3 regions of the Fretibacterium sp. OH1220_COT-178 genome follow, and region 1 is predicted to be linked to each of the others. Evidence: riboswitches for the same ligand, from Rfam matches in the RefSeq annotation. Region 1 holds a riboswitch; each other region holds the start of a gene.

Region 1 (5,956 bases):
AGCAACCGGCACCTCAAGTACGAGGTGATCGACGAGGCGGGCATGGTCCAGATTCAGGTGATCGAGACCCTAGACGGAAACATCGTCCGCAAGATTCCCGCGGACGAGATCGTGAAGCTGGTCTCGCGGATCCGCGAGACGCTGAACGAGCGGCTGGACGTGGTCGTGTGATGCAAAGCCCTCCCTCCGGGGAGGGCGTTTTGCTATACTGTAGCCGAAGTTTTAAAGCGAATGGGGATCCGAAGCGAGGTGAGGCTGTGGGAAAGGGGCTTGGCAGCGGCTCGGATGGGAGCCTTTTGAAGCTGACGCGGGAGGAGCGGCGCGAGATGCTCCTTCTGGAGGAGCGGGGGGAGCTGCCGACCGAGATCGACCGCTCGACGGACCTGTTTTTCCGGTTCCTTCTGGGGCGCCCCTCTCGGACGCACCTTCTTCTGGATCTCGTCAACGCGATCTTCGAGACCCTGGGACATCCTCGGGTGAGGCGGTTGGAGCTTGCGGAGACGGAGCTTGCCCCGGAGGGCTGGAGGAGGAAGCACGCCCGTCTGGACCTCCGTGCGGTGGACGAGCATGGCCGGCATCTGAACATCGAGCTTCAGCGGGAGGGGCACGAACATTTTGTCCCGCGCTGCCTCTATTATTGGGGGAAGAGCTATGTGCGTCAGCTGGGCGCGGGGAGGAGCTACCACGACCTGAGGGCGACGGTTCTGATATCGCTGCTGGGTTTTCCCCTGTTTCCGGAGGAGCGTCCGGGGGTGTGGGACTTTGTCCTGACGAACCCGGTTACGCGGAAGGTCCTGACGTGGGATGAGCTGCTGGTTTATGTGGAGCTGAAGAAGTTCCGGGACGGCATCGATCGGATCCGGGAACGGATGAAGGCCGATCCGACGCACAAGCTGACGGACGAGGAGCGTTTGGCGGTCTGGAGCGGTTATATGAGCAACGATGGAATGGGGGTGAGTCTGATGCGCACGGCGTTGTCCGGGGACAAGGTTTTTGAAGAGGTGACGGCTGCGGAGCGGGAGTATTGGGGTACGCCGGAGTACCGTTATTATCAATTGCGGGCGCAGATGGACGAGCTGGACCGTCGGGCGATCGAGGAGACGCGGATCAAAAAGGCGGAGCAGCGGGGCATGGAGCAGGGCATGGCACAGGGCATGGCACAGGCCAAGCGGGAGACGGTGCGAAACCTTCTTCGGATGGGGGTGGATGTCCGTACGGCCGCCGAGGCGACGGGGCTCCCGATCGAGGAGATTGAGGGGTTGCGTTAGCTGGAGCCTGCCGTTGCTCGTGTCGCGGAGGCTCTTCCTTCGGGGAGGGCCTTCTGCCTTTGTCCAGCTGCCTTGCTTGCGTTGACAAGCCTGGGCTGGTGTGGTTGAATGGAAATCGTAATGGATGCCGAATATGTCCTTGCAGACTCGGGAAGCGGGTGCGACGCCCGCGCGGCCCCGCCACTGTAGCCCGGACGAATCCGCACGGAACACCCACTGGGGAGGCGCTCCCCGGGAAGGGGCGGAGGAGGAAGAGGGGAAGTCAGGATACCGCGTCTGCAGGCGAGAGGGAGATATTGTTTGCGTGGGCGAACTCCTTTGCAGATGACCGGTGCTGTGAAAGAGCGAGACACGACTCGGGTTCGTGTCTTTTTTTGTGCCCGCTGCGCCGCCGGTGCGTACGAAGGGGGTATATAAGCGATGAAATCCTCCGCTTCGCCTCACGGAAGGGCGAGGCCCGACAGGGCGGGCATCCTGGTCGTCTCGTTCGGTACCTCCGTGCCCGAGGCCCGCAGGGCCATCGACAACCTCGTCGACAGCGCCAAAGAGGCTTTTCCCGAGGCGCAGGTCCGCCTGGCCTTCACCTCCAACATCATCCGCAGAAAGATCGCCCGCGAGCAGAACGTCGGGATCCCGACGCCCGCCGAGGCCCTGGCCCGGATGCAGGACGAGGGGATCACCCGCGTCTGCGTGATGCCCACGCACATCATCCCCGGCGAGGAGTACGACGACATCCGGAGCGTCGTCGACGCCTTCGCCTCCATCCGGGGCAAGTACGGGTTCCGGAGGATCGCCCTGGGGTCCCCTTACCTCCACAGCGTGCCCGACTGCGACCGCATGGCCGAAATCCTGGCGGCCCGCTTCGGGCGCCGGCTGGAGGACGAGGGGACCGCGATCGTCCTGATGGGGCACGGCACGCCCACCCACAGTGCCAACGCCATGTACTGCCAGCTCCAGCTGGCCCTGGACCGGATCGCGGACGGCCGGTTCTTCATCGGCACGGTGGAGGCGGCGCCGACGATCGAGGACGTCGTCCGCGGCCTCAAAAAACACCCCTCCGTCGGGAGGTTGGTGCTCTCCCCGCTCATGATCGTCTCGGGCGACCACGCCAATAACGACATGGCGGGCCCGGATGACGACTCCTGGCTGCATCGGCTGAGGAGGGAGGGCTACGAGAATGTCGAGCCCCATCTTGTGGGGCTGGGCGAGGACCCGCGGATGGCGGAGGTCTTCGTGGAGCGCATCCGCGAGATGCTGCTCTGAGCCCTGCCGCCGAGCTCCGGCGGGGGCGGGACCGTAATGGTCCGGAACTTTGTTGGCCGGGATTTTTTCATAGGGAGTGATCGCTTGAAGCTGATCGTTGCGGGCGTAGGTCCGGGCGACCCGGATATGGTGACGGCGGGGGCGCTTCGCGCCCTCGACGAGGCGGATCTGGTGCTGATCCCGCACTCGCGGGACGGCAGGCCGAGCGTGGCTGCCGCCGCTCTGCGCGGGCATCTGAGGGAATCGGCCGCCGTTCCGGTGGTCTTTCCCATGGTGCGCGACGCCTCGGTGCGCGACGCCGCTCTGCGCGAGCGGCTGGAGGAGCTCCGCCCGCGATGGGAGAGGGCGGAGACCGTCGTGCTGCCGGTGATCGGGGACTCGGCCCTCTACGCCACCGGCGCGTACCTCTACGAGGTCTGGCGCGGGCTGGTCCCGGGTTTGGAGCTCCGCCTCGTGCCCGGGGTCTCGGCCCATTCCCTGGCCGCGTCCTGTGCCCGGAGGTTCCTGGCCCTGGGCGAGGACGTGCTCTGCGTCATCCCGGCTACGGCGGAGCCGGCGCGCATCGAGGCGGCCCTGAGGGCTGCGGACGCCGCCGCGCTCTACAAGCCCAGCGCGCTGGGGGAGGGGCTGAGGCCGTTGGTGCTGGGAGCGGGGCCCTGGCGGGAGACGGTCCGGGTCGACCGAGCCGGCCTGCCGGACGAGAGCGTCCTTTACGGCGATCCGGCCCTGGACCCTGCCGAGGAGTATTTGTCGGTGTTGCTGCTGTGGAGGTAGCGGCCCCCTCTCGGGGTGAGGGGTCATGGATTGGCGGGCGCTTCTTGTCGGCGAGCTCTGGCTGACGCTCGACATCCTCCTGGGACTGCTGATCGGGGACGTCGTCCTGAGGCTCGGGCTGGCGGATCGCCTGATGCGGAGGATGATGCCCTGGCTTCGCCGGCACGGGATCGGTCCGGTGCTGGGGCTCTCCCTGACCCTCAGCCTGGGTTCGGCCAAGACCGGCGCGGCGCTTCTGGCGTCCGCTCTGGACGAGGGGCGGATCGATCGCCGGACGGCCCTGTGGGGGACGCTGCTGCTGGCCTTCCCGGGGTACCTGCGCCGATGGCCCGCCACGCTGGTGCTCTCGGTGAGCATGGCGGGGCTGGCGGGCGGAATCTTCGCCCTGACCCTCATTTTGCGGAGCGCGGTCCGGTTCGTGATGGTCCTGGGCATCCTGCGGGCGCGGGAGACCGGCGCGCCGGAGCCGGAGGCCCCGCCCCCGGCGCGGCGCGGCGTCTCCGGGCTCTGGCGGAAGCTCCTGAAGACCCTGCCGCTGGCCTGGTTCTTTTACGCCGTCGCGTTCACGCTGGTCCCCTATGCGGAGGAGGCGCTCCGGAGCCGGTTCATGGGGGGGACCTTCCTGCCCCTTGCGGGTTGGACGGTGGCGGCGGCGTCCATCGCCCACGTCTCCGCGGCCCTGGCGCTCGCGGGCGGGAGCCTGGCGGCCGGGGAGCTCTCCGTCGCCCAGACGGTCTTTGCGCTGCTGCTGGGGAACGGGTTGGGGATCGTCACCCGCGCGCTTCGCCAGAATGCGGGCTACTATTTCGGCCTGTTCCCGGCGGGGCTGGCGCGGTCGATGCTGTTCTGGAACGTCGCGACGGTGGCTTTTTTGTCGTTGGCGAGCCTTCTGTTGGCCGCGCTGCCGCTGCTGTGACGTGCGTCGTTGAAAATTGCGGATGGGGAGGCGTTTGGCGGAATGAGACCGGAGGAGATCGAGCGGGCCAGTATGGCCGTCATCGAACGTGAGATGGGGGACTGGACGGGCCCCGAGGAGAACCTTCCCGTCCTCAAGCGGGTGATCCACACGACGGCGGACTTCGACTTCGTCCGGAACCTGGTCTTTTCGCCCGACGCCGTGAGGCTGGGGCGCGAGGCGCTGCGGCGGGGCGTCACGGTGGTCACCGACACGGCGATGGCGGCGTCGGGGATCTCCAAGCCCTCCGCCGCGCGCTGGAACGTACCGGTGGTCTGCCGAATGGCGGACCCCGACGTCCGGGACGAGGCGCTGCGCCGCGGGGTCACCCGCGCCGTGGTGAGCATGGAGCGGGCGGTTGAGGAGACCCCGGACGCGATCTTCGCCATCGGCAACGCCCCGACGGCCCTGATCCGCCTGTGCGAGCTGGTGCGGGAGGGCGCGGCCAGGCCCTCCCTGGTGATCGGCGTGCCGGTGGGGTTCGTCAACGTCGTGGAGTCCAAGGAGATTTTGGTGGGCACGGACGTGCCGCACATCGCGGCGATGGGCCGCAAGGGCGGATCGCCGGTGGCCTCGACCATCGTCAACGCGCTCCTCTACGGAATGGAGCCATAGGAGGGGCATGGCCGCGGGGGGCGCGAAGAAACTTCGGGAGGGTGTGACGACGGGCGCCTGTGCGGCCGCCGCCGCGAAGGCCGCCGTGCTGCGCCTTCTCACGGGGTCGTGCCCGGCTCAGGTGGAGGTGGAGGGCCCGACGGGCCGGAGGTTCCTGCTGGACATCCTGCCGCTTCCCGACGGCGGCTGCGGGGTGGTCAAGGACGCCGGGGACGACATCGACGCCACGCACGGCCTGACCGTCTGCGCCTCGGTCGAGCTTGGCGACGGCCCGGGGCCCGTGACCTTCGCGGCGGGGCCCGGGGTCGGGACGGTCACGCTGCCGGGTCTGAAGGTCCCTCCGGGCGAGCCCGCCATCAACCCCGCACCGCGCGGCATGATAGCCAACGCCGTGAGGGACGCCGCGGGCGAGCGCGCCGCGCGCGTCACGGTCTCGGTCCCCGGAGGCGAGACCGTGGCCAGGCGCACCTTCAACCCGCGGCTGGGCATTGAGGGCGGAATCTCGATCCTGGGCACGTCCGGGGTGGTGCGGCCCATGGACGAGGCCGCGATTCTGGAGTCCCTGACCCTGGAGCTCAGCATTCTGGCCTCGCTGGGCGTCCGGGACGTCGTGCTGACGTTCGGGACCACGGGCGAGGCCGCGCTCCGCAGGGCGTGGGGGATTGCGGGGCGATGCGTGATCCAGACGGGGAACTATCCCGGCCACGTGCTGGACGAGGCCGCGCGCATGAAGTTTCGGCGCTGCCTGTTCTGCGCGCATCCGGGCAAGCTCCTGAAGGTTGCGGCGGGGTCGTTCAACACGCACAACCGCGTCGCCGACGGCCGTCTGGAGGCGCTCTGCACCCAGGCCGCGCTGGCGGGCGCGGACCGGGCCGTCGTGCAGCGGCTCTACGGCTGCCGAACGACGGAGAACGCCATGGAGCTCCTGAGGGAGGAGCACCTGGATTTCCTCTGGGATCGGCTTGCGGAGGTCGTGGCCAGACGGTGCACCGACCGGTCCTTCGGCGATCTGCCGGTCGCGGCGGCCTTCATCGACAACGAGGGGACGATCCTGGGCCGCACTCCGGACGCGGAGGCCGTG
Region 2 (5,956 bases), on a different contig from region 1:
CTGTAGATTCCGGATATGGACCGGATGATGGCCTTGTGGCGGCCGCAGACCTTCTCCACCGCGTCCGAGATCTCCCCCAGCGAAGCGCGGGCGCGCGCGGCGTCCACCGCCAGCTCCAGCAGGTTGCCCTCCCCCGTCTCCGTGGCCTTCGTGATGGCATCCAGGCAGGCCTGGACCTTCTCGGGATCGCGGATGGCGCGCAGCTTCTCGAGCCGCGCGATCTGGGCCTGACGGACGGCCGTGTTGTCGACCTCCAGGATCTCCAACGGGTCCTCCTTCTCCAGACGGTAGCTGTTGACCCCGACGATCTCCTCCTTGCCGGAGTCGATGTGGGCCTGACGGCGCGCGGCCGCCTCCTCGATGCGCATCTTGGGCAACCCCGTGTCGATGGCCGCCGCCATGCCGCCCAGCGCCTCGACCTCCTGGATGTGGGCCCAGCTGCGGCGGATCAGCTGGTCCGTCAGGGCCTCCACGTACCAGGAGCCGCCCCACGGGTCGATGACCTTGCAGACCTTCGTCTCGTCCTGGATGTAGAGCTGCGTGTTGCGCGCGATGCGCGCGGAGAAGTCCGTCGGCAGGGCAATGGCCTCGTCCAGCGCGTTGGTGTGCAGGGACTGCGTGTGCCCCAGCGCGGCCGCCAGCGCCTCGATGCAGGTGCGCTCCACGTTGTTGAACGGGTCCTGCTCGGTGAGGCTCCAGCCGGACGTCTGGCAATGGGTGCGCAGCGCCATGGACTTGGGGTTCTTGGGCCCGAACGTCTTGACGATCTTGGCCCAGAGCATCCGCGCCGCGCGCATCTTGGCGACCTCCATGAAGTAATTCTTGCCGATCCCCCAGAAGAACGACAGGCGCGGGGCGAACGCGTCGATGGAGAGGCCGGCCTTGGTCCCGGTGCGCAGGTACTCCAGCCCGTCCGCCAGCGTGTAGCCCAACTCGATGTCCGCCGTGGCCCCCGCCTCCTGGATGTGGTAGCCGGAGATGCTGATGCTGTTGAACTTGGGCATGTACTTCGAGGTGTAGGAGAAGATGTCCCCGATGATGCGCATCGAGGCCTTCGGAGGATAGATGTAGGTGTTGCGGACCATGAACTCCTTGAGGATGTCGTTCTGGATGGTCCCGGTCAGGACGGACTTGTCCACGCCCTGCTCCTCCGCGGCCAGGATGTAGAAGGCCAGGACGGGAAGAACGGCGCCGTTCATGGTCATGGAGACGGACATCTGATCCAGTGGGATGCCCGAGAACAGGATCTCCATGTCCAGGATGGAGTCGACCGCTACGCCGGCCTTGCCCACGTCCCCGACGACGCGCGGATGGTCGGAGTCGTAGCCGCGGTGCGTCGCCAGGTCGAAAGCGATGGAGAGCCCCTTCTGTCCTGCGGCGAGGTTTCGCCGATAGAAGGCGTTGCTCTCCTCGGCCGTGGAGAAGCCGGCGTACTGGCGCACCGTCCAGGGGCGCGTGACGTACATGGTCGGATAGGGCCCGCGGAGGAACGGCGGGAGCCCCGGCATGTCGTAGGCGAGGTGGGGCAGTCCGCAATTGTCCGCCTCCGTGTAAAGGGGCGCGACGTCGATCTGCTCCATCGTATGGAAGAACATCTCGTCCGGCGTCCTGCCGGTCTCCTCCCGGAAACGGCGCTCCCAGGCCTTGGCGTCCAGGGCCGCCCCCGCCTCGGTACTCTGGAGGGCGATCTGGGTGAAATCGGGATTCGCGTGCTTGCTCGGGCTCATCTAAAACATCCCCTTCGCTCTCTGAAATCCGGTCAGCGTCTCCAGACAGTTGGAACGGACGCTGATAAAGTCGTCCACGCCCGCTTCGAGATAGGCGTCCTTGCACTCGGCGGCCGGCGCTCCGGCCAGATAGACGCCCATCCCCGGCCGCTTCTCCTTGATGGCCCGGGCCAGGGGCGGAACCAGCTCCGGATAGGTGGCGTCCGTGGAACAGATCACGGCGATGTCCGCCCCGCTGGCCGCCGCGGCGGCAGCGCACTCCTCCGTCGTGGCGAAGCCGTCGTTCCGGAGGATCTCGAAGGCGGCCACCTCCATGAAGCTGGATATGAAATCGGCGCGCGCCTTGTGCTGTGGGATCGGCCCCATGTTCGCCAGGAAGACCTTGAAGTTGTCCCCCTTCTCGGCCACAAAGGCCTCCGTGCGGCGGCGCATGGCCTCGTACTGCTCCGTCCAGCGATGCGGCGGAACGGGCTCGACGGAGAGCCCGTCGGAACCGGCGCCATTCAGGGCAGAACGCAGCTCGCCGAGGGTGGCCCCGGCGGCCGCGGCGGCGGACGCCGCCGCTCCGGTCCGCGCCGACGCCAAGACCTCAAGGGTCCGCTTCACCGCCCCCTCGTCGCGGGACGCACGATGGCGTCGGACCGCTTCGGTCCGCACGGCACGCAGAGCCGCCCAGTCCGGCTCCGCGAACTCGGGCAGGGACTCCGCGGGGTTGGGGTACATGTTGGTGCCCACGGCGCGGTCGGAGCGCTGGGCAAGCCGCTTGAAACGCTGCTGCAGCATGGCCTGGACGTCGTGCTGGATGGCGCCCTCGCAAACGCCCTTCAGGAAGCCGCCCTCCGCCTCCACCTTCTGCAGCGCCTCCCAGACCTTCCGGGCCAGCTCGTCCGTCAGCCTCTCCACGTACCAGGAACCGCCCGCGGGGTCCGTCGGCTGGAGCAGGTTGAACTCCTTGCGGAGCATCACCTGAGCGTTGCGCGCGACGCGGCGGGAGAACTCCGACCCCGGCCGCAGCGCCTCGTCGAAACAGCCGACGGTCAGGCCGTCGACGCCGCCCACAACGCCGGAGAAGGCCTCCGTCGTGTTGCGCAGCATGTTCACGTAGGGATCGTACACGGTCTTGGTGAAGAGGGAGGTGCGGCCGAAGATCTCCGCCCGCTGTGCCTCCCCGTCGCCGCCGAAGCTCGAGGCGATCCGGGCCCAGACGCAGCGCGCGGCCCGGATCTTGGCGACCTCCATGAAGAAATTGGAGCCCAAGGAGAACTCGAATCGAAGCCGGCGGGAGAACTCCGCGACGTCGATGCCCCGCTCCTGAAGCGCCCGCAGGGTCTCGATGGCCGCGGTCATGGCGTAGGCGACCTCCTGAACCGCGCTGGCCCCCCCGTTGTGGAGGACGGAGCCCCGAATCAGGATCGTTCGCAGCGGGGTTTTCCGCTCACGGGCCCAGACGATCGTCTGCGTCATCTCGTCGAAAAGCGCGGCGAGGGAGGCCGGAAGGGCGCCCCGCTCCAGGAGCGCGGCGAGGGGATCCGCCCCCACGCACCCCGTGAGCTCGCCAAAGGGAATCTTCCTTTTCGCGGCAAGGGCGTCGAGCAGGGCGAGGAAAGGCAGTGCGGACACCCCCGCATGGATATAGAGGGGATGGCGGCCCGGCAGATCTTCGAGCAGTGCCTCCAGGTCCTCGAGGGAGGATACGGAGACCCCGGCGGCGACGGCCCCCTCCGCATCGGCATCAAGCCCCTCCAAGGTACGGCGGTCCAGGACGAGGGCGACGGTCGAGGCTCCGCGGTCGAGCTCGTGTACGATGGCCTTGTGGGCCTCCTCGGGCAGAGTCTCGTCGCAGAACTGAGCGACCTCCCAGGGACGCCGAAGGTTGCCGGACGCAGAGGCTCCGCGCAGGGGATAGGCCCCCGGAAAAGCCCGGGGTGCCTCGAGGTCCCGGGTATCCGCGTTCGTGTAGAGAGGGTTGAGCGTAATCCCCTCGTAGGTGGAGGTGAACATGCTCTTCTCGAAGGGCGCCCCCTTCAGGGCCGCAACGGCCGCCTCCTTCCAAGCCTCGTAGCTCGACGGGGCGAACTCGCCAAAATCGACCTCGGGCAGGGGCATCGGGGCTGACGCAGACTCGGCACAATGGTGCCCGTCCTCCGATTGCCTTACCTTTTCGTTGCTCATACAGACATTCCTCCCGTTCGTGATGCTGGAGCGCTAACACACATTTCCGGGAAGGCCTTACTCCCTCCCGGAAACGCGCTCGCGGCGCAACCGAAGCCCCTCGTGCCCGAGCACGAAAAGAACCCGCTCCCCCGGCCGGTCTCCTGGCTCTCGTTCCTCCTAATGCCGCATCTTCCCATCGCCGGGCGACAGTGACGTCCTGCGGGGTCGTCCCGAGTTACAGTGGCGGGGCCGCTCCGGTCTTGCACCGGATTCCCTGGCTGCCGGGGTCCTCTCTGGTTTCTTCCATTATATCAAAGAGGCGCCGCAGGGCGCCGCAAACGTGCTTCGTCATCGAGAGAGGGACGGCAGCACGCTATAATGGACGAAAGTCCGTGAAGAATCACTCTCCGGGCTTCCGCAGTGGAGACCGCATCCTTGACGGGCGGCATGGCACCCCCCAATACGTCGTTCCTCTGCCCTTATCGCCCGAGCTCTGACAACGAAGGAGGATTCGTGATGAAGCCGCAATTTCTGGTTCCGACCGTAACCGCGTTCGACCCGAAGGGCAGGGTGGACGAGGAGGCCAACCTGAGGATCTACGACCGCCTGATCGCGGGCGGGGTCGACGGCATCGTGCTGCTGGGCAGCATCGGGGAGTTCTACGCCATCCCCATGGACGAACAGAAGCGGATGGTCGGCAGCGCGGCCCGGCACATTGGGACCCGCTGCAAGCTGATCGTCGGGACGAGCGCCATGCGCGTGGAGGACTGCATCGAACTGAGCAATTACGCCCACTCTCAGGGCGTGGAGGCCGTGATGACCATCACGCCCTACTACTTCGACCTGAGCGACGCAAGCGTGGAGCTCTTCTACGACAGGCTCGCCGCCTCCACCCCGGCTCGGGTCTACCTCTACAACTTTCCGGCCCGGACGGGGTACGACCTCAAGCCCTCCGTGGCTCTGACCCTGGCCCGAAAACACAGCAATATCGTGGGCTACAAGGACTCCATCGCCTTCATGGGGCACACGCGCGAGCTGGCGAACACGCTGCTGCCGGAGTTTCCCGAATTCGAGATCTACAGCGGGTTCGACGAAAACCTGGCGCACAACATCCTGTCCGGCGGCGCCGGGTGCATCGGCGGCCTCGGCAACGTCGACCCCGCGCTGTGCGCCGCGTGGCTGCGGGCAATCCTTGGAGGGGACTGCGGGGAGATCGCCCGGTGCCAGAGGCGCATCAATCGCCTGATGCGGATCTACGACGTCTGCACGCCCTTCATCCCTGCGATCAAGCAGGCCATGGTCCTGAACGGGTTCGAAATGACGGCGCACTCGGCCTTCCCGCTGCTTCCGCCGGACGAGCGTCAGGTGGAGGCCATAAGGGCAATTTTGACCGAGGGGCAAGAGCCCATGTAAGCCGATAGACAGCTGAAGCAAGCTTCGCTCGGTTGCATCTTTTCTATGCAGTGGATATGCAGTATCCCCCGGTGCGTTCAAAAAATACTTTTTCGCCTCGCCTGTTGCCGCTTGACAAGGACTTTTTAATCAAAATGACAAAATGGAGAAGCGATTGGATTTTTATCCAATCGCTTCTCTAAAAAACAAACCTATTTGACAGGCGAGAATTTTTATACATTCAGCTTTCTTTTCTCTCCGTTTTCAACTAAAATCGCCTGCGAATTATTGAGTGCACATATATTCAAATTGGGATACTCATCAAGAATCTGTTGAGAGCATTTTTCGAATGGAGGACACAGGTAATGAGGAACTACATAGAAATCAATCAAATTTAACCCTGAATAGTCCTTTTGCGAAAAATCTTCAGGCACTTCGTCCATTGGCTTTATGTACGAAAGCTCCTTCGCACAAACTATTGCTCCTCCCGACTCTCCCACGTATAGTTTCCCATCATCTAGGTGCTTCTTTATTAATTCATCGACTCCTGTTTTTTTCAATTGGTCAATCAGGAAAAATGTATTGCCACCAGTAAAATAAATAACATCTGCACTTTCAAAGGCTTTATGAATTGCATCTATTGGTGCCGTTGAAATCTCAACCTCTGCGATATTCGCATTCAT
Region 3 (5,956 bases), on a different contig from region 1:
CGAATTGTCGAACGAATTGATGCGGTCGGCCGACGTCATTTTGGCGACGGGCGGCCCCGGCATGGTCAGGGCCGCCTACTCGTCGGGCAAGCCGGCCATTGGCGTGGGGCCCGGAAACGATCCGGTCGTCATGGACAGCTCGTGCGATATCCCCACCGCGGTTTATTCGGTCATCCACTCCAAGACGTTCGACAATGGGATGATCTGTTCTTCGGAACAATCGGTAACCGCGATGGCCGATATTTACGACGCCGTGCGGCAGGAATTCGTCAAACGGGGGTGTTACCTGCTTCGGGACGACGAACGCGAAAAGGTGGGGAAAATCCTTCTGACCGAGGCGGGGACGGTCTCGCCGAAGATCGTCGGGCAGCCCGCTTGCAAGATAGCTGAAATAGCGGGGATCAGCGTGCCGGAGGAGACGAAAATTCTGATCGGAGAGGTGACCTCGGTCGACCCGTCGGAGCCGTTTGCCCACGAAAAGCTGTCCCCCGTCCTGGCGTTGTACAAGGCCGAGAACTTCGACACCGCTTTGGACATGGCGGACAAGCTGGTCAAGGACGGCGGTTACGGCCATACGGCATCCCTCTACATCAACCCCCTGGAGACCGAGAAGCTGGAACGCTTTGCGAGCCGCATGAAGACCTGCCGGATATTGGTGAATACGCCCTCGTCGCAGGGGGGAATCGGCGATCTCTACAACTTCAAGCTCACTCCTTCGCTGACTTTGGGATGCGGTTCCTACGGAGGCAACTCCGTGTCCGAAAACGTGGGGATCAAGCATCTGCTGAACATCAAAACGGTTGCCGAAAGGAGAGAAAATATGCTGTGGTTCAGAGCGCCCCAGAAGGTCTATTTCAAAAAGGGATGCCTGCCCGTCGCCCTGGACGAGTTGAAGAACGTCTATGGAAAGAAGAAGGCGTTTATCGTCACGGACACCTTTTTGTTCTCGAACGGATATACGAAACCCATAACCGACAAACTGGATCAGCTCGGCATCAGCCACGAGTGCTTCTTTGAGGTGACGCCCGATCCCACCATCCAATGTGCAAGGAAGGGAGTGCAGGCCCTGACGGCCTTTGGACCCGACGTCATCATCGCTCTTGGCGGAGGCTCCTCCATGGACGCCGCCAAGATCATGTGGGTGATGTACGAACATCCGGAATGCAACTTCGAGGACCTGGCGATGGACTTCATGGACATACGCAAAAGGGTATACACCTTCCCCGAGATGGGGCTCAAGGCGATGATGGTCGCCATACCGACCTCGTCCGGGACGGGGTCCGAGGTAACGCCGTTCGCGATCATCACGGATGCGGACACGGGGACGAAATGGCCCATCGCCGATTACGAGCTGTTGCCCAACATGGCGATCATCGATGCCGACAACATGATGAATCAGCCCAAAGGGTTGACGAGCGCTTCCGGCATCGACGCGCTGACCCATGCCCTGGAGGCCTACGTCTCCATTATGGCCACGGACTTCACCGACGGCATGGCCCTGACGGCGACCCGGCTCATCTTCGAGTATCTCCCCAGAGCGTACGAGAAGGGGGCCCAGGACCCCTTTGCGAGGGAAAAAATGGGCAACGCTTCGACACTTGCCGGCATGGCTTTTGCGAATGCTTTTCTGGGCGTCTGCCACTCCATGGCACACAAGTTGGGCGCCTACCATCACCTGCCCCACGGCATAGCCAACGCCTTGTTGATCGAACACGTCATGCGCTACAACGCGAACGAGGCACCGGCAAAGATGGGCACGTTCCCCCAATATCCTTATCCCAAGGCCAAGAGCCGGTATTGTGAAGTGGCCAGGTTCGTTGGCATCACGGGCGGAAATGAGGACGAGATCTTCGAGAAATTCGTCGGGAGTGTCGCTGCCCTGAAGGAAAAGGTAGGCATCAAGCGGACCATCAAAGAATACGGTATCGCAGAGGCAGATTTTATGAGAACGCTGGACGATATGGTGGAGAACGCGTTCAACGACCAATGTACCCCCGCGAACCCGAGATATCCCTTGATGAGCGAGATCAAGGAGCTGTATCTCAAGGCCTTCCATGGATCCTGAGTCCTGAGGCGCACGATTGAAGGGCGCTTGGAGTGGGAGCTGTGGCCTGTGCGAGAGGGACATTTCTTCTTCCCCGGGAGTCGGCCCGTGACTGTGGAGATGCCGCGCCCGTTTGACATTCCCGGTTTTTGCCGTATAGTTTTCGTGTAGACAAAACAGCCTCGGAAGGTGTTCGGGAAGTCCGGTGAGAGACCGGCGCGGACCCGCCACTGTAAGCTCGGAAATACCGGCCGCACCCACTGGGGGCGTCGTCCTCCCGGGAAGGGGGCCGGAAAAAGGAGCGAGCCAGGAGACCGGCCTTCCGGAGGAGCACACGCCCCCCGCGTGGATTCGGGCCGGTATGTGGAGTGCGTCTTTCGGCAACCCGTCGTGCGGGGGCCGAAGGCCGTGTCCTCCGTCATTCGGGGCCGTCCTCTCGCGAGGGCGGCCCTTCGCGGTTCTCCGGGACCGCAGTCGAATGGAACGGGAGGATTCACGAACATGACCGAGTCGAATGCAGCCTTGCTGTCCCACCCTCTGAGAAAGCTCTTCGCCCCTCAAAGCGTCGCCATCGTCGGCGCCTCGTCCGACCCGGAACGCCTGACGGGACGGACGCTCCGCTATTTGCAGGCCTTCGGCTACCGGGGAGCGATACACCCGGTCAACCCGAAGGCCGACGCCGTCGCAGGCCTGCCCGTGCACCGGGACATCGCGGAGATCGAAGGTCCCCTGGATCTCGCGATCCTCAGCGTCAGGGCCAACCTGATCCCCGGCGTGATGCGGGCCTGTGCCGACAAGCAGGTTCCCTTCGTCCTGATCTACTCCTCGGGTTTTTCCGAGACGGGCAACAATGCGCTTCAGGAGGAGGTGTCCGCCATCGCACGCGAGGGGGGCATCCGGGTCCTGGGGCCGAACTGCCAGGGACTGGTGAACCTGGCGGAGGGGATTCCCCTCACGTTTTCGGGCGCCCTCTACGAGGCGCCGCGCCCGGTAACGGGACACGTTGCGCTCGTGTCCCAGAGCGGAGCGTTCGGGTTCTCGTCCTTCGGCGTGGGGATGGAGCACGGCGTGCGGTTCCGCTACGTCGTCACCACCGGCAACCAGTCGGACCTCGATGCCGTGGAGTGTGCGGACTACGTGCTGGAGGACCCCGAGGTGCGCCTGCTGATGCTCTATCTGGAAGGGCTGGAGGACGGGGCGGGCTTCCTGCGCCTGGTGCGGAGGGCCCGCGAACGCGGCATCGCCGTTGCGGTCCTGAAGGCTGGACGGTCGCCCTCGGCCCGGGAGGCGGCCAAGAGCCATACGGCGGCACTGACGGGGGACGAGCGGGTCTGGTCGGCGGTGTTCTCGCAGTACGGGGTCATCCCGATGGAGGATATCGACGACATCATCGGCATCGGCCAGGTGCTGGGGGCGGAGAAACGCATGAAGGGCGGCAGCTCCGCGATCCTGACCACCTCCGGAGGGGCCGGCATCGTCATGGCCGATTGCCTGAACGACGTGGGGCTCTCCGTCCCGGAGTTCTCGCCTCTGACGAGGACGCGCATCGAGGCGGCCATTCCGCCCTTCGGGGCGTCCCGCAACCCCGTGGACATGACGGTCCAGATCTCCGAGCAGCCGGAGAACTTCCGCAGCGTCTTCGACGCGGTGCAGGAGGACGCGGAGCTGGACTCGGTCGTGACGTCCCTGTCGATGATCGTGGGGCGCGCGGGCGACGTCATGACGGACATCATGATCGAGAGCTACGGCCGCAGCCCGAAGCCCCAGGCGGCCGTCTGGATGATCGACCATCAACATGGAGGCCGCTTCATCGAACGGCTGAAGGGGGCCGGGATCCCCATCTTTCAGAGCTTCCGTCAGTGCGCCCGCGCCATGAAGGCCCTCAAGCGGTGGGGGACCTTCGAGCCTCCTCTGGCGCCCCGTTTCGACGCGAGCGAGCCGATCCTTCCGGACTGGGAGGAGAGCATGACCGAGTACGACGCCAAGGTGTTCCTCTCCCGGTACGGCATTCCCGTGACGCGCGAGCGCCTTTGCCTGAACCTGGAGGAGGCGTGCGACGCGGCCGAGGAGCTGGGTTTCCCCGTGGCGCTCAAGGGGATGGCGGCCTCCGTGCTGCACAAGACGGAGGCGGGGATCGTGGCACTGGACGTGCGGTCCTTCGAGGAGCTCCGAAGCGCGCTCAAGACCGTGCGGAGTCATTTGGCGGAGCATGTCGGGGACCGGGGAGTCCAGGGTTTTCTGGTCTCCGAGATGGTGCGGGGAGGGTTCGAGTGCATCGTCGGCGTGAAGCGGGATCCCGTGTTCGGGCCGATGATCGCGGTGGGCCTCGGCGGAATCTACGTCGAGGTGCTGGGCGACGTGTCCCTGAGGCACGGGGCCGTCGACGAGGACGAGGCGCTCGACATGATCCGCCAGATCAAGGGCTACTCGTTCCTCTCCGGGACCCGGGGCAGCCGGCCGAGGGATATCCGGGCCCTGGCCCGGATCGTCAGCCGGGTCTCGCAGCTGGCGGTCACCGAGACGGGGCTGCTGGAGCTGGACATCAATCCCGTGTTCGTCCTGGAGGAGGGCAAGGGGGCCGTGGCGGCGGACGCGCTGGTCGTGAAGGCGCAGGAGGCATGAGGCACGAAGGGCCCCCGGAGAGGTTCTCCGGGGGCCCCGGTTTGCAGCGCGGTTATCCCAGAATGGCCTTGAGGTCGGCCTCGGGGGTCGTGATGGGCTGGATGTTGAAGGCCTTCTGCAGGAACTCCAGCACGGGCGGCTTGACGAATGCAGGCAGCGAGGGCCCGAGCCGGATGTTTTTGATTCCCAGAAAGAGCAGGGAGAGCAGGATGCAGACGGCCTTCTGCTCGTACCAGGAGAGCACCAGAGACAGGGGCAGGCCGTTGACGTCGGTGCCGAAGGCCTCGGCCAGCGCCGCGGCGATCTTGATGGCCGACGCGGCGTCGTTGCACTGCCCGACGTCCAGCAGGCGGGGCAGCCCGTCGATGTCCCCGAAGTCCAGCTTGTTGAAGCGGAACTTTCCGCACGCCAGGGTCAGGATCACGGTGTCCCGGGGCGCCTGTGTGGCGAAGTCCGTGTAGTAGTTGCGACCGCTCTTGGCGCCGTCGCAGCCGCCGACCAGGAAAAAGTGCCGGATCTTTCCGGCCTTGACCAGCTCGACGACCTTGCCCGCGGCGTTCAGCACGGTGTTGTGGCCGAAGCCCACGAGGATCCGCTTGTCGTCGCCGTCGGCCTCGAAGCCCGGCGCGGCCAGGGCGGCCTCGATGACCGGCGTGAAGTCCTTCTTGTCGTCGATGTGGCGCACTCCGGGGAAGGCCACCAGCCCCGTGGTGAAGATGCGGTCCGTATAGCTGGTGGGCTTCTGGATGCAGTTGGTGGTCATCAGGATGGCGCCGGGGAAGGCCGCGAACTCCTTCTGCTGGTCCTGCCAGGCTCCGCCGTAGTTGCCCGCCAGGTGCGGATACTTCTTGAGCCGCGGGTATCCGTGGCAGGGCAGCATCTCGCCGTGGGTGTAGATGTTGATGCCCTTGCCCTCCGTCTGCTGGAGCAGCAGATCCAGGTCGCGCAGATCGTGGCCGGAGACCAGGATGGCCTTGCCCTTCAGCGGGTGGATGCGGACCGGCGTCGGCTCGGGGTGTCCGTACACCTCGGTGTTGGCCCTGTCCAGAAGGTTCATGACGTCTATGTTCCACTTGCCCGCGTCCAGAACGTGTGCCGTCAGCTCCTCCACGGTCATCGCCTCGCGGCTCAGGGCGTCGAGCTTTTCGTGGAAGAACCCGTAGATGCCCTCGTCCTCGTAGCCCAGCACGAGGGCGTGGTGGGCGTACGCCGCGCTGCCCTTCAGGCCGAGCAAAACCAGATCGTAGAGCCCCTGAACGACATCCCCCCGTCTCTCCGCCCAGCTCAGGG

The links. Region 1 has a riboswitch for cobalamin ahead of EII26_RS04790 (sirohydrochlorin cobaltochelatase). Riboswitches for the same ligand answer to the same signal wherever they lie in the genome.
Region 2: another riboswitch for cobalamin. It lies ahead of EII26_RS11545 (methylmalonyl-CoA mutase family protein); the one in region 1 lies ahead of EII26_RS04790 (sirohydrochlorin cobaltochelatase).
Region 3: another riboswitch for cobalamin. It lies ahead of EII26_RS06010 (acetate--CoA ligase family protein); the one in region 1 lies ahead of EII26_RS04790 (sirohydrochlorin cobaltochelatase).

The regions. Positions count from the first base shown of each region.
Region 1 covers NZ_RQYL01000008.1:164-6,119, reverse strand. The annotation lists gene EII26_RS04800 (flagellar protein FlaG) at 1-171, shown strand, start outside; gene EII26_RS04795 (Rpn family recombination-promoting nuclease/putative transposase) at 258-1,268, shown strand; cobalamin riboswitch at 1,364-1,562, shown strand; gene EII26_RS04790 (sirohydrochlorin cobaltochelatase) at 1,689-2,531, shown strand; gene EII26_RS04785 (precorrin-2 C(20)-methyltransferase) at 2,616-3,305, shown strand; gene EII26_RS04780 (hypothetical protein) at 3,331-4,221, shown strand; gene EII26_RS04775 (precorrin-8X methylmutase) at 4,264-4,875, shown strand; gene cbiD (cobalt-precorrin-5B (C(1))-methyltransferase CbiD) at 4,883-5,956, shown strand, end outside.
Region 2 covers NZ_RQYL01000032.1:19,547-25,502, reverse strand. The annotation lists gene scpA (methylmalonyl-CoA mutase) at 1-1,727, opposite strand, end outside; gene EII26_RS11545 (methylmalonyl-CoA mutase family protein) at 1,728-3,899, opposite strand; cobalamin riboswitch at 4,016-4,224, opposite strand; gene EII26_RS11540 (dihydrodipicolinate synthase family protein) at 4,398-5,294, shown strand; gene EII26_RS11535 (Type 1 glutamine amidotransferase-like domain-containing protein) at 5,507-5,956, opposite strand, start outside.
Region 3 covers NZ_RQYL01000011.1:49,858-55,813, forward strand. The annotation lists gene adhE (bifunctional acetaldehyde-CoA/alcohol dehydrogenase) at 1-2,065, shown strand, start outside; cobalamin riboswitch at 2,215-2,381, shown strand; gene EII26_RS06010 (acetate--CoA ligase family protein) at 2,546-4,666, shown strand; gene hcp (hydroxylamine reductase) at 4,719-5,956, opposite strand, start outside.